Regions from separate parts of the Alkaliphilus metalliredigens QYMF genome, predicted to be linked through region 1. Evidence: a T-box and tRNA genes for the amino acid it is inferred to sense, from the RefSeq annotation. Region 1 holds a T-box; the other holds one or more tRNA genes.
The links. The T-box of region 1 lies ahead of asnS (asparagine--tRNA ligase). A T-box ahead of a tRNA ligase gene usually reads a tRNA of that ligase, here a tRNA-Asn.

Region 1 (4,199 bases):
TCGTTAAAGTGGTCTCTCGTCCAATGGATTTAATCTGTCGGTCTATTTCCACCATTCTTTGGTCAACTCCACGAATTCGATGGTAGATCTCCACTCCGGACTTGCCCAAAAGATCAATTAGATTTTGTTCTGACAGAGAGAGTAAATCTTCAATGGTCTCAATCCCGATCTGATTTAGCTTACTGCCAGATTTTCGCCCTATTCCAAACACTTTATGGACCGGAAGTGGTTTCAATATATCAGGAACCATCTCCTTTGTAATGATCTTAATCCCATCTGGTTTATTCCAGTCCGATGCCAATTTAGCTAAAAATTTATTATATGAAATCCCCACAGAAATTGTTAATCCTGTTTTCTGGTTCACTTGTTCTTTAATGTACTTTGCAATGTCATAGGTTTTTTCTTCACAATCCGATATATCTAGAAAGGCTTCGTCGATGGATAGGGGCTCTACTAGATCTGTCACTTCATAAAGGATATCGAAAACCTGCCTAGATACTTCCCTATATCGCTCGTGACGAACAGGCAAATAGATACCATGTGGACATCTCTGTTTTGCCATGAAAATAGGCATGGCAGAATGAATGCCAAACTTCCTTGCTTCATAGGAACATGTGCATACAATTCCGCGATTACTACTACCGCCCACAATGACCGCTTTCCCTTTCAATTCTGGCTGGTCCTGCTGCTCCACTGCAGCGAAAAATGCATCCATATCTACATGAATGATTCTATGATCCATCATGGCCACCCCCTACCCTCTTATTATACCCCAAAAAATCAAAACATAAAAACAGCCCCCAAAGCGGGGGCTATCCTAAAATTCTGCAGATTTTGGTGTTCTTGGATAGGAAATAACGTCACGAATATTAGCCATTCCTGTTAAATACATAATCGCTCTTTCAAAACCAAGTCCATATCCAGCATGTTTGACACCACCATATTTTCTTAGTTCTAAATACCACCAATACTCTTCTTCATCTAATCCCATTTGTTTCATTCGATCTGTTAATACATCTAATCTTTCTTCTCTTTGACTTCCACCGATAATTTCTCCTATCCCCGGCACTAACAAGTCCATAGCCGCAACAGTTTTATTATCATCATTCATTCTCATATAAAAAGCCTTAATATCCTTTGGATAGTCCATGACAAACACTGGCTTTTTAAATACTTTTTCTGTTAAGTATCGTTCATGTTCTGTTTGAAGGTCATGTCCCCATTCCACAGGATACTCAAATTCCTCTCCTGATTCTTGCAACATTTTGACAGCCTCTGTATAGGTTACCTTTCCAAATTCAGAATTCGCCACATGGTTTAATCTATCGATCAATCCTTTATCAACAAACTGATTGAAAAATTCAAGCTCTTCAGGTGCCTGTTCCATGACGTACCGAATCATATACTTTAACATATCCTCAGCTAATTCCATGTTGTCCTGAAGGTCTGCAAAGGCAATCTCAGGCTCGATCATCCAAAACTCTGATGCATGTCTAGCAGTATTGGAATTTTCTGCTCTAAATGTTGGTCCAAATGTATAAACCTTCTTGAAGGCTAATGCATAGGCCTCAGCAGCTAGTTGTCCACTGACTGTCAGGCTTGTTTCCTTCCCAAAGAAATCTTTCTTGAAGTCAACTTGTTGTTCTTCATCTAAAGGGATATTTTTAAAGTCTAGGGTTGAAACTCTAAACATTTCTCCTGCCCCTTCAGCATCACTGCCTGTCACAATAGGGGTATGGGTGTAAACAAAGCCCTTCTCTTGAAAGAATTGATGAATGGCAAAGGCTGCAATGGATCTTACTCTAAATACAGCCGAAAAGGCATTACTCCTTGGTCTTAAATGAGCAATTTGTCTTAAGTACTCAAATGTATGTCGTTTCTTCTGAAGTGGATAATCCTTGTGGGAGTGCGCTTCTAATTCTACATTTGTTGCCTTAATTTCAAAGGGCTGCTTTGCACCAGGTGTGATTTCTAATGTACCCTCTATTATGATGGCTGAACTAATAGTAAATTTACTTACGTCACTAAAGTTATGTAGATCTTCATCAAAGACGATCTGAATGTTTTTAAAAAATGTTCCATCATTCAATTCAATAAAACCAAAAGCCTTTGATGCACGTAATGTTCGAATCCAGCCTTCAACACGAATTGATTGACCTGCATATTGCTCGGTTTGACGATAAATTTCTTTAACTGATACTGTCTTCATCATTCTCCTCCTCTTGTGTACTTTATTAAACTACAAAAAGCCCTCCATCCCAAAACCTAGGGACGAAAGACTCTCATTTCGCGGTACCACCCTTATTGTCATCTACATGACCACTCATCAGCACAATCTTAGTTATGCTGCCCAATGAATAACGGTTTGGCTCCGGCTAAGTCTACTCTCATCATTCACAGTCTTAATGATTTCGATTAGCAACTCCGAGATGTTCTTCAATAAAGGCTTCATATCGGACTCTCACCATCACCGACTCGCTAAAACGTCCCCTATATCTACTCTTCTCTTCATCGTCTTTTAATTTCTAGTTCCATTTATTGATATTATAATCTTTTAAGCAAAAGATGTCAAAATTATTTAACTCTATTTTACCCGCAGCCTTTATATTTATTCTACACATAGGAATAAGAAATGAAGTTGAGTTTATATTTTTTTAATTTCTTCATTATTGGCAAAGAAGATTAGTCGAATCATCAGGATAATGCCACCGACTCCTGGGAGAAAATAAGTTGGTACATGGTCTACAATGAGACCCGAAATTAACAACCCTAGGGGAGCAATGGCAATGGCCATGGTACTGACTAAGCTCAATACCCTCCCCCTAATTTCATTAGGAATTTGTCTTTGAATAAGTACCATAAAAGGAATATCAATTAAGGCAACAATAAAGCCTATGAATCCCATAATGATGATATAGTAAATAAAGTAAGTCTGATTTGAATACCCGCTAAAGTAAGGTGTGACAGGAATTGCCACTGCTATAATCAACAAAACAAATAAGGTCATCAACAAAATCAATCGCTTATATAAGCTCTCTTTTTCAGGTAAAAAAGAAAGTAATATGGCCCCCAAAAGCATTCCTGCAGGCCATAGTCCATTAATGATGCCAAACTGTTCTGGAGACATTTGGAGAACATGATTTAATATATAGGGTAATGGAACCGTAATTGAAATTTGTAAAATAAAATTGATTAATATTGAAAAAGAAAGCACGTTGAACAGCATCTTGTTACTTCTAAAAAAGGTCCAGCCTTCTAACATTTCTTTCCACAACAATTTTCTTTCTTTTGGTAGTTGGCTGTGGTGAGACTGGTTATAGTCAAACTGTATAAAGTACTCTGAAACCCCTGATAAAACAAATGAAATTCCATTAATTAATAAAAACAACTTGATGTCTACCAATGCAAAAATAAGTCCACCTAGAAAAGGCCCACTAATGGCAGCGATGGAAGTAATACTCTGTCCCAAAGAGTTAATCCGCATTAGGTGCTTTGCATCAACTAGATTAGGCTTACTTGCTTCTAATGATACATCAAAGAACACATTACAGGTTGTCAGTAGGAATGAAAACAAAAATACATAACCCAATCTAATCCCGTTCACTGTACTCAATCCATAAAACAGGAGCATTAGTAGCCCACATATTAAGTCCATGCCTACCACAATCTTTTTACGATCAAAACGATCCGCAATGACTCCAGCAATAGGACCAAACAGTACCCTAGGGAGCATACCAAAAATCAAGGTACTGGCAAAAGAGAGCCCTGAACCCGTCATATTGAGAACATATAATCCAATGGCAAAGCTGTAGATCTGTGTCCCAAATAAAGATGCAAACTTTCCTGCTATAAATAAGACTAAATTTCGCTTTCCAATTGTATCTTTTTTATTTAAACTCATTGCACTTATTCCTGGATTCATGTGATTTCCCTCCAATAAACTTATGATTGTTTTGTTAACTTCATTTTATATTAGGGGGTTTTCACAAGGTCAATGACCTTATTCTCTCTTTTTCACTAAAAAATCAGTAAAGATGGGGTTGACGCCACCTTTACTGATCCTTTTTTCCGTAATACACAAATTCATAAATTTTATTCCCATTGACAAAGGGTTCATACTTTTCCTCCGTATCAACAAAGCCTAGTTGTTTAGTCTCTAATTGCTTAAAATCAGAGTTTTGCAGTAAATTTTGTATCGT
Region 2 (4,199 bases), 100 kb from region 1:
GTATGCATTAATGATCCAGGTGTAATATTAGCTAATGCTTCTGCTAGTGCCCCACTTAAAGGGTTCAGTGCAGTTTGCAATAAATTCGGTAGATTTGTAATCTTTTGTAGACTAGAGATAACAAATTCATTATTATGTCCTATATTTAAAGCGCCGTAAGCGCCTAAAAAATCAATATACTCTCTTCCTTGATCATCCCATAACTTTGTATCTTTAGCCTTCACAAACACGCGGTCAAAACTTAATATCTTTAATAATTTTAATAGTTGAGGATTAATGAATTGCTCATATTTTACTTGTGTTTCCAAGTTTGAAAGTTCCATTGCTTTTTCAATTGTTATGTATTTCTTTTTTTCACTGAGAATTTGATCTTTTATGACACCCACCCCTTCTAAAAAGCTTTAGTATAATGGTTGCCATATTATGGAGTTCCTATTCTCATTTCATTGCGTCCTATCTTTTATATAACAAAAAATAAAAAAGCAAGAGATTAAAAATCTCTTGCTTTTTCCTGGTGCCCAGAGGCGGAATCGAACCACCGACACGGGGATTTTCAGTCCCCTGCTCTACCGACTGAGCTATCTGGGCTTATTTAGTTGGTGGGCTCAAGTGGACTCGAACCACCGACCTCACGCTTATCAGGCGTGCGCTCTAACCAGCTGAGCTATGAGCCCTAAAATGGTGACCCATCCGCGACTCGAACGCGGGACACCCTGATTAAAAGTCAGGTGCTCTACCGACTGAGCTAATGGGTCAAAATGGAGCGGAAGACGAGATTTGAACTCGCGACCCTCGCCTTGGCAAGGCGATGCTCTACCACTGAGCCACTTCCGCATATCTGTTATTCATTTAGTTTTAAAATGGTGCGGGTGGAGGGACTTGAACCCCCACGGTCGCCCGCTAGATCCTAAGTCTAGTGCGTCTGCCAATTCCGCCACACCCGCATTTTAATATTACGCTGACCGATATTTTGTCAGCTAAGTGATAATATAAAAATATATCACATAAATGTTAGCTGATGTTTAGCTAACTAAGTGACTAATGCCAAATTATTGATTTGGGTTATCTACTTATATTTAAGTGGTGGAGGGAGAAGGATTCGAACCTTCGAAGTCGCTGACAACAGATTTACAGTCTGCCCCCTTTGGCCGCTCGGGAACCCCTCCTGATTATGAAAATGGAGCTGGTGATGGGATTCGAACCCGCGACCTGCTGATTACAAATCAGCTGCTCTACCAATTGAGCTACACCAGCTTATTATTTTAAATGGCGACCTGGAAGGGACTCGAACCCTCGACCTCCAGCGTGACAGGCTGGCATTCTAACCAACTGAACTACCAGGCCGCGTTATTTTCGCAGTCTCGCATCACAAATTTGTTCACTCCCTTTTGGTCGTGCAAATTTGGTGCGAATGTTGCGTTTAACCTACTACCGATTTACTACAAACGTAAATCGAGTATAGGTTATAAATGGTGGGCGCAACAGGGCTCGAACCTGTGACCCCCTGCTTGTAAGGCAGGTGCTCTCCCAGCTGAGCTATGCGCCCTGGGAATAAAAATGGTGACCCCTAGGGGAATCGAACCCCTGTTACCGCCGTGAAAGGGCGGTGTCTTGACCGCTTGACCAAGGGGCCTTGTAATGGTTGCGGGGGCAGGATTCGAACCTACGACCTTCGGGTTATGAGCCCGACGAGCTACCAGTTGCTCCACCCCGCGTTGTAAATAAAGAAATGGTGCCGAAGACCGGAATCGAACCGGTACGATCTTGAAGGACCGCAGGATTTTAAGTCCTGTGCGTCTGCCAGTTCCGCCACTTCGGCATATATGGCTCCTGGGAGAGGACTCGAACCTCCAACCTGTCGGTTAACAGCCGAATGCTCCACCATTGAGCTACCCAGGAACAATAAAATATCGCGACGACCTACTCTCCCAGGCAGCTGCCCGCCAAGTACCATCAGCGCTGAAGGGCTTAACTTCTGTGTTCGGGATGGGAACAGGTGTGACCCCTTCGCTATAGTCACGAAATTACGCTACTGCTATCGCAGCGCTTCATATCGCACTCAATTTTAAAGTATCACTTTAAAATTTCAAGTGCTCAAATTAAATGAGAGATATGCACTCTCAAAACTACACAATGTTATGGATATTTCTTTTGGTCAAGTCCTCGACCTATTAGTATTGGTCAGCTGAGTACATTACTGCACTTACACCTCCAACCTATCAACCAGGTAGTCTTCCTGGGGTCTTACTCTCTTTCGAGATGGGAAATCTTATCTTGAGGGGGGCTTCGTGCTTAGATGCCTTCAGCACTTATCCCTTCCATACGTAGCTACCCAGCGATGCTCTTGGCAGAACAACTGGTACACCAGAGGTATGTCCATCCCGGTCCTCTCGTACTAAGGACAGCTCCTCTCAAATTTCCTGCGCCCGCGACGGATAGGGACCGAACTGTCTCACGACGTTCTGAACCCAGCTCGCGTACCACTTTAATGGGCGAACAGCCCAACCCTTGGGACCTACTACAGCCCCAGGATGTGATGAGCCGACATCGAGGTGCCAAACCTCCCCGTCGATGTGGACTCTTGGGGGAGATAAGCCTGTTATCCCCGGGGTAGCTTTTATCCGTTGAGCGATGGCCCTTCCACTCGGAACCACCGGATCACTAAGCCCGACTTTCGTCCTTGCTCGACCTGTATGTCTCGCAATCAAGCTCCCTTTTGCCTTTGCACTCTACGCACGATTTCCGACCGTGCTGAGGGAACCTTTGGGCGCCTCCGTTACTTTTTGGGAGGCGACCGCCCCAGTCAAACTGCCCACCTGACAGTGTCCCAAGACCGGTTTCACGGTCTATGGTTAGAATTTCAGTACTACAAGAGTGGTATCCCAAGGTCGACTCCACCAAGACTGGCGTCCTAGTTTCAAAGTCTCCCACCTATCCTGTACATATAGTACCAAAATCCAATGTCAGGCTACAGTAAAGCTCCACGGGGTCTTTCCGTCCTGTCGCGGGTAACCAGCATCTTCACTGGTATTACAATTTCACCGGGTCTATTGTTGAGACAGTGCCCAAATCGTTACGCCTTTCGTGCGGGTCGGAACTTACCCGACAAGGAATTTCGCTACCTTAGGACCGTTATAGTTACGGCCGCCGTTTACTGGGGCTTAAGTTCAGTGCTTCGCTTGCGCTAACACGTCCCCTTAACCTTCCAGCACCGGGCAGGCGTCAGCCCCTATACTTCGTCTTTCGACTTAGCAGAGACCTATGTTTTTGGTAAACAGTCGCTTGGGCCTATTCTCTGCGGCCGGATAAGGCTTATGGAGTAAATCCTTCACCAAATCCGGCACCCCTTCTCCCGAAGTTACGGGGTCATTTTGCCGAGTTCCTTAACAATAGTTCTCCCGATCGTCTTAGGATTCTCTCCTCACCCACCTGTGTCGGTTTGCGGTACGGGCACTTTATAGTCTCGATAGAGGCTTTTCTCGACAGTGTGGAATCAACCAGTTCGCTACTTATATTTCGCTCCCCATCACATCTCAGAATATGTTAGAACGGATTTGCCTATCCTAACTCCCTACTTGCTTAGACGCACACAACCAACGGTGCGCATGGTTTATCCTACTGTGTCCCCCCATTTCTCAAACGACTAAAAGTGGTACAGGAATCTCAACCTGTTGTCCATCGCCTACGCCTTTCGGCCTCGGCTTAGGTCCCGACTAACCCTGAGCGGACGAACCTTCCTCAGGAAACCTTGGGTTTTCGACGGGCAAGATTCTCACTTGCCTCTCGTTACTCATGCCAACATTCTCTCTTCTGTAAAGTCCACTGCTCCTTACGGTACAGCTTCTACCCTTACAGAACGCTCGCCTACCATCCTTTCGGATCCATAGCTTCGGTGATACGTTTGAGCCCCGGACATTTTCGGCGCAGAATCACTCGACCAGTGAGCTATTACGCACTCTTTAAATGAGTGGCTGCTTCTAAGCCAACATCCTGGTTGTCTGTGCAACTCCACATCCTTTTCCACTTAACGTATACTTTGGGACCTTAGCTGATGGTCTGGGCTCTTTCCCTCTTGACTACGGATCTTATCACTCGCAGTCTGACTCCCAAGTATAAGACGACGGCATTCGGAGTTTGATAGGTTTCGGTAACCGGTGAAGGCCCCTTGACCATTCAGTGCTCTACCTCCGTGTCTCTAA

Region 2: it has a tRNA-Asn gene. The T-box ahead of asnS (asparagine--tRNA ligase) is inferred to sense a tRNA for this amino acid. The anticodon was not compared.

The regions. Positions count from the first base shown of each region.
Region 1 is NC_009633.1:4,325,069-4,329,267, forward strand. Features, by position in the region: gene AMET_RS20695 (DNA polymerase IV) at 1-745, opposite strand, end outside; gene asnS (asparagine--tRNA ligase) at 818-2,209, opposite strand; T-box leader at 2,265-2,521, opposite strand; gene AMET_RS20705 (MFS transporter) at 2,645-3,922, opposite strand; gene AMET_RS20710 (MerR family transcriptional regulator) at 4,053-4,199, opposite strand, start outside.
Region 2 is NC_009633.1:4,428,726-4,432,924, forward strand. Features, by position in the region: gene AMET_RS21195 (aspartate aminotransferase family protein) at 1-386, opposite strand, end outside; tRNA gene AMET_RS21200 (tRNA-Phe) at 513-588, opposite strand; tRNA gene AMET_RS21205 (tRNA-Ile) at 598-674, opposite strand; tRNA gene AMET_RS21210 (tRNA-Lys) at 680-755, opposite strand; tRNA gene AMET_RS21215 (tRNA-Gly) at 760-834, opposite strand; tRNA gene AMET_RS21220 (tRNA-Leu) at 862-944, opposite strand; tRNA gene AMET_RS21225 (tRNA-Tyr) at 1,082-1,166, opposite strand; tRNA gene AMET_RS21230 (tRNA-Thr) at 1,179-1,254, opposite strand; tRNA gene AMET_RS21235 (tRNA-Asp) at 1,268-1,344, opposite strand; tRNA gene AMET_RS21240 (tRNA-Val) at 1,471-1,546, opposite strand; tRNA gene AMET_RS21245 (tRNA-Glu) at 1,559-1,633, opposite strand; tRNA gene AMET_RS21250 (tRNA-Met) at 1,640-1,715, opposite strand; tRNA gene AMET_RS21255 (tRNA-Leu) at 1,731-1,819, opposite strand; tRNA gene AMET_RS21260 (tRNA-Asn) at 1,825-1,899, opposite strand; rRNA gene rrf (5S ribosomal RNA) at 1,908-2,024, opposite strand; rRNA gene AMET_RS21270 (23S ribosomal RNA) at 2,152-4,199, opposite strand, start outside.